Regions from separate parts of the Tepidimicrobium xylanilyticum genome, predicted to be linked through region 2. Evidence: predicted binding sites of a transcription regulator. Region 2 holds the regulator's gene; the other holds the start of a gene.
The links. Region 2 encodes HrcA, which represses chaperone genes, less so after heat shock. Its sites were predicted from a motif close to ATTAGCACTCNATANTATNGAGTGCTAAT; they were not measured.

Region 1: a site for HrcA is predicted at 1,898-1,926, ahead of BLV68_RS00555 (co-chaperone GroES). Genes of this name have one in related genera too.

The regions. Positions count from the first base shown of each region.
Region 1 is NZ_FNNG01000001.1:138,536-141,973, reverse strand. Features, by position in the region: gene BLV68_RS00565 (DNA-3-methyladenine glycosylase family protein) at 89-979, shown strand; gene BLV68_RS00560 (DUF554 domain-containing protein) at 1,067-1,750, shown strand; gene BLV68_RS00555 (co-chaperone GroES) at 1,964-2,245, shown strand; gene groL (chaperonin GroEL) at 2,305-3,438, shown strand, end outside.
Region 2 is NZ_FNNG01000002.1:174,459-177,896, reverse strand. Features, by position in the region: gene lepA (translation elongation factor 4) at 1-183, shown strand, start outside; gene hemW (radical SAM family heme chaperone HemW) at 250-1,386, shown strand; gene hrcA (heat-inducible transcriptional repressor HrcA) at 1,494-2,537, shown strand; gene grpE (nucleotide exchange factor GrpE) at 2,595-3,188, shown strand; gene dnaK (molecular chaperone DnaK) at 3,210-3,438, shown strand, end outside.

The sequences.
Region 1 (3,438 bases), on a different contig from region 2:
TGTTTATATTAGATCAATTGGGTATAATATTTACAATGTATAGCAAGAGTGTTCCCATGATTTATAAGTAGTAGAAAGGAGAAAAAATATGAACTATGATATTGTAGAAAAAGATAATAAAATAATAATAAAAGACATAAAGGATTTTGAACCTAAACATATATTTGAATGTGGGCAGGCTTTTAGGTGGTATGTGGAAGAAGATGAGAGCTACACAGCTATTCACAAAGGTAAGATAATCAATGTTAAAAGAAATGGAAGGGACATTATATTTTTAAATACGAACATGGCTGATTTTAATGATGTATGGTATGAGTATTTCGATTTAGGTAGAGATTATGGGAAGATTAAAGAGGAATTGTCTAAGGACCCAATACTTAAGGAGGCCATTAAGTTTGGGGAAGGTATAAGGATACTCAATCAGGAACCCTTTGAAACGACTATTTCCTTCATAATATCTGCCAACAATCAGATACCAAGGATTAAGAGGTCTATAGAACTTATTACTCAGCACTATGGAAAGTCTGTAGGTTCTTATAAAGACAAGGAATATTTTACTTTTCCAGATCCAGAAACCTTGGCTAATGTAGATTATGAGGAGTTGGAGAGGGATTCTAGGGTAGGTTATAGGGCTAAATACATAGTGGAAACGTCTAATATGATAAAAAACAAGGAAGTAGATTTAGATGAATTATATAAACTGCCAACGGATAAAGCCAAAGAAATACTTTTAAAACTTCCTGGAGTAGGACCTAAGGTAGCCAATTGCATATTATTGTTTTCTTTAAATAAAAATGATGCCTTTCCTGTGGATACTTGGGTCAAAAGGGTAATGGAGAGCTTGTATTTTAAAGAAGGTGCTAGTATTAAAAGGATTTCCCAATATGCTGAGGAAAATTTTGGTTCCTTAGGAGGCTTTGCTCAACAATACTTGTTTTATTACGCTAGAGAGTTGGGAATAGGGAAAAAGCAACCTTAGGGTTGTTTTCTTTTTTTCCTAGAAAAAATTACTTAGATGGTGTATAATCTATAAATATATTTCATTAAGTGTAAGGGTGAGAGAAATATGTTGGGAACCATAGTAAATTCCATTGCTGTAATTGCAGGTAGCGTTTTGGGGATAATTATTAAAAAAGGAATAAAGGAAGAATATAAAAAAACCATCATGGATGGAGTAGGTCTTTCGGTTATAATCATTGGGATTTCCGCGGCAATAAAAACTGAAAATACCATTATGGCTATCATAAGCATCGTTTTGGGAAGCATAATTGGAGAGATTTCAGGAATTGAAAAAAAGCTGAATAGACTAGGGGATAGCTTAGAAGCTAGGTTTAGCAATGGAGACTCCAACTTTTCCAAAGGATTTGTAACTGCTTCCCTAGTCTACTGTGTAGGGGCAATGGCCATAGTAGGGGCTTTAGAAAGTGGGCTGTTGGGAGATCATAATACCCTTTTTGCTAAATCAATATTGGATGGTATTACTTCCATAATATTTGCCTCCACCTTGGGGATAGGGGTTGCCTTTTCTGCTATAGTTGTATTTATATATCAGGGATTGATTACATTGTTAGCCACTTACTTGAAGGACCTTTTGACACACGATGTGATACTTGAAATGTCTGCAGTAGGTGGGATACTCATTATGGCCATAGGAATAAATATATTAGAATTGAAGAAAATAAAGGTGGGGAACATGCTTCCAGCCATATTTATTCCATTTCTATACTATATTTTTAAGCTATTAATATAGAAAGCATTGGCAATAAACTTAGGAGAAAATCAATGAAAAACAAGAAAAACAAAAGAAAGATTAGGAAAAATAGGATTATTAATCAAATTCAAGCAAAAACTAGACTTGATTCAAAATTTCTTATTCAGTAACATTATAACTGTACATATTAGCACTCATTAAAGATGAGTGCTAATAATATGGAAAACCATCAGAAAATAGGGAGGTAGTGATATGAACCTTAAACCATTAGGTGACAGAGTAGTAATAAAAATTCTTGAAGCGGAAGAAAAGACTAAATCGGGTATAGTGCTACCAAGCAGCGCTAAAGAACAACCTCAAATGGCAGAAGTTGTTGCCATAGGACCAGATATTCTTAACGATGAGAAGAAAAAAGATCAAATTAAGGTAAACGATAAGGTAATCTTTTCTAAGTATGCTGGTACAGAAGTTAAGATTGATGGTGAAGAATTTACAATACTTAAATTAAATGATATTTTGGCGGTAGTAGAGTAAAGAATTGACAAATAGAAAAGGACAATGGACAATTATCAAATAAAAGGAGTGTGAATTAAATGGCTAAGGAAATAAAATTTGATGAAAATGCTCGTCGTGCTTTAGAAGTTGGAATAAATAAGTTAGCAGATACCGTTAAGGTAACTCTTGGGCCAAAGGGAAGAAATGTTGTATTAGATAAAAAGTTTGGCGCACCTCTTATTACTAATGACGGTGTTACTATTGCACGTGAAATAGAATTAGAAGACAGATATGAAAATATGGGTGCTCAATTAGTTAAGGAAGTTGCAACTAAGACTCAAGATGTGGCAGGAGACGGAACTACAACTGCTACTTTGTTAGCGCAAGCAATTGTAAGAGAAGGACTTAAGAATGTGGCAGCGGGTGCAAACCCAATAATCCTTCATAATGGAATTAAAAAAGCTGTTGAAAAAGCTGTAGAAGAGATAAGAAGATTCTCAAGAAAAGTAGAAACTAAGGAAGCTATTGCACAAGTTGCATCTATATCTGCAGGTGATGAAGAAATCGGAAAATTAATTGCAGAAGCTATGGAAAAGGTAGGTAACGACGGAGTTATAACTGTTGAAGAATCTAAGACAATGGGAACTACCCTATCTGTAGTAGAAGGTATGCAATTCGATAGAGGATATGTATCTCCTTACATGGTAACAGATGCAGATAAGATGGTAGCAGAATTAGAAGAGCCATATATTTTAATTACTGATAAGAAAATATCCAATATTCAAGATATATTACCAGTATTAGAGCAAATAGTACAACAAAGCAGACCTCTACTAATCATTGCTGAAGATATTGAAGGAGAGGCTTTAGCTACTTTAGTGGTAAATAAATTAAGAGGAACCTTTAACTGTGTAGCTGTTAAAGCTCCAGGATTTGGTGATAGAAGAAAAGAAATGCTTCGAGACATTGCAATTCTAACTGGTGGTCAAGTAATTTCTGAAGAATTAGGATTAGATCTAAAAGAAGCTACAATCGATATGCTTGGTAAGGCTAGAAGAGTTCAAGTAGATAAGGAAAATACAGTAATAGTTGATGGCGAAGGTTCACCTTCTGACATTCAAGATAGAATAAAACAAATTAGAACTCAACTTGAAGAAACTGATTCTGAATTCGATAAGGAAAAACTACAAGAGAGATTGGCTAAGCTATCTGGTGGAGTTGCAGTAATTGAA
Region 2 (3,438 bases):
GCTAGAGAAACGGTAAAAGCTTTAAGAAAAGACGTATTGGCTAAATGCTATGGCGGAGATGTTACTAGAAAGAAGAAACTGCTAGAGAAACAAAAGGAAGGAAAGAGAAGGATGAGACAAATTGGTTCAGTAGAAGTACCTCAAGGAGCCTTCTTAGCTGTATTAAAATATGATGACAAGTAAAAGTGCACACTTAGGTGTGCATTAATTTATAGGTAGAAAATAGCAACTTAAGAGAGGAAGATATTTTTGAAAGACTTAGGGTTATATGTTCACATCCCCTTCTGTAGTAGCAAATGTTTTTACTGTGATTTTATATCCTTTTCCAATATCGATGTTGAAGTACCTGAATATATATCCTATTTGATAAAGGAAATTGAATTGTATGAAAGTATATTGGAAGGATATAGGATTAAAACCATATTTATTGGAGGGGGTACACCTTCTTATATTGATGAAGAATACATAGGAAGAATACTAAATAATATTTTTAAGGTCTACAATACAGATAGAGTTGAGGAAATTACGATAGAGGCTAATCCTGGAACTTTAAATGAAGAAAAGCTAAAGGCTTACATGGAGTATGGTATAAATAGAATAAGCATGGGAGTTCAAAGTTTAGAGGACAATCTATTAAGGGCTATTGGCCGGATACACAGTTCAAAAGATTTTTATGATAGCTTAGACTTGTTAAGGAAGTTTGGTTTTAATAATGTTAATGTGGATTTAATGTTTGGACTACCAGGTCAATGCATAGAGGATTGTCAAAATACTTTGAAAGAGGTAATAAGGCTTGGAGTAGAACATATTTCCTATTATAGTCTAATATTTGAAGAAAACACCTTAATGACAAAATGGTATGGTGAAGGAATAATTGAATTACCTAATGAAGATGAGGAAAGGGAAATGTACCATAAGGGGATAGAAATTCTTAAGAATAATGGATATAAACATTATGAAATATCTAATTTTGCCAAAATGGGATATGAATGCAAACACAATTTATTTTACTGGAAACTGAAACCATATATAGGTTTGGGATTGGCTGCTCATTCTAACATCAATAATAAAAGGTATTGGAATCATAATAATTTTAAGGATTATTATGATAAGTTAAATGAAAATAGATTGCCTATTGAAGGGGAAGAAATAATTGATAAGAATATGGAAATTGCTGAATACTTGATAATGGGGTTAAGGCTTGTTGAAGGTATAAATAAAAGGGAATTTAAGAATAGATTTAATGTTGATGTTGAAAATATATATGGAAATGTATTAAAAAAATATGAGGCCCAAGGCCTATTATATATGGATGATGAATGGATAAGGTTTACAAGCAGAGGACTAGATTTATCTAATGTAGTATACGTGGATTTATTGGTATAAATTTAAAAAGGGTATTGACAAAGGACTTGGAATTATGGTAATTTTAAATTAGCACTCAACTCTATTGAGTGCTAATAAACTTCCTGCCGTTAATTTGAGGTGATCATATGTTGGATGAAAGGAAGATAAAGGTTCTTTATGCTATTATAGATAGTTATCTAATGACTGCTGAGCCAATTGGTTCAAGAACCATATCGAAAAATTATAATTTAGGTGTGAGTTCTGCTACCATAAGGAATGAAATGTCCGATTTGGAGGAGTTAGGTTATTTAAGTAAACCCCATACTTCATCAGGGAGAATTCCTTCAGATAAGGCCTATAGATTGTACGTGGATCAATTGCTGAAGACCCAAAAGCTTAAAATAGATATGGATAAGAAGGAAAAAATAAAGCAAATACTAACTAAGGAATCCAAGGAAATAGACCAATTAATCCAAAATGCAGCCAAGGTGTTATCAGCCATTACCCATTATACTGCATTAGCTATATCACCTCAATTGAAAAAGGTGCGATTAAAACATATCCAATTAATTCCTCTGGATGCTACTGAAATATTATTAGTCTTAGTTGGGGAAAAAGGTATAGTGAAAAATACCATGTTTAAGGTTGAGCAGGAAATTCCAGATAATCAACTGAATAGGATAACCAATTTTCTGAACCATAGGTTGAAGGGATTGACTATAGATCATATTGGTAAGACTATTGAAAAAGCAATAATTGAAGAAATGTATGAGTTTAAAGATATCATAGATAAAATAATCCCTATAATAGATAAATCCTTAGAAACTATGGAAAATGTGGAAGTATATTCAGATGGAATAACTAAAATATTCGATTTTCCTGAATATAAGGATTTGGATAAAGCAAGATCCTTTATTTCTTTTATAGAGGATAAAGAATTGCTGTTTGACCTATTGATGAACAACCCTATGGAAAATTGGATAGAAATTACAATTGGGGGTGAGAATATATATGAACCCCTCAAGGATTGTAGTGTAATTACTACCACTTATAAATTAGGTGATATGACTATTGGCAGAATTGGGGTTATTGGTCCTACAAGGATGGATTATGCAACAACTATAAATGCATTGCAACTATTTTCAATGAATTTAACAGAAATATTGACTATGTTGATGGGGAAAAAGTAGAGTGTAATTTTTATTACACTCTATATAAGCTTAATATGGGATAAAAAGGGTGATTAAATGGAAAAAAAAGATGTACTTAATGAAGAAGCGGTGGATATGGAAGAAGCCGCTGAAAAATTAGAAAAGGAGGACACAGAAGAAAAACTAGAGAAGGGAAATTTAGAAGAGGGAATAGCAACTGACGAGAAAGAGGATGAAGAAGCAGATGAAACTGAAGTAGAACTGAAGCAAAATAATGAAGTAAAGGAGCTAACCAACAGACTCCTCAGACTGCAAGCTGACTTCATAAACTATAAGAACAGGGTTGAAAGAGAAAAGGAAAGGATATTCAGCTATGCAGCTGAGGAGATTATATCTGAATTGTTGCCTGTCCTAGATAATTTCGAAAGGGCTTTAGAAAGCACTGAGGAAAAGGACGGGTTCTATGAAGGGATAAAGATGATTTATGAACAGATATTAACAATACTTAAGGGAAAAGGTCTTGAGGAAATAGACTGTTTAGGGAAGGAATTCGACCCTAGTTATCATCATGCTGTATTTGTTGAAGAAGTAGAAGGAGAAAAGGAAGGGACTATAATAGAAGTAATGCAAAAAGGATATATTCTGAATGACAAGGTTATTAGACCTAGTATGGTTAAAGTAGCTAAGTAATAAATTTAAGGAGGAATTTAAATGGGAAAGATAATTGGTATCGATTTAGGAACCACTAATTCATGTGTTGCTGTAATGGAAGGTGGAGAACCTATTATTATTCCTAATGCGGAAGGGAACAGAACTACTCCTTCGGTGGTTGCTTTTACTAAGGATGGAGAGCGATTAGTGGGAGAAACTGCAAAAAGACAAGCAATCACAAACCCAGACAGGACAATTATTTCCATAAAAAGGGAAATGGGTAAAGATT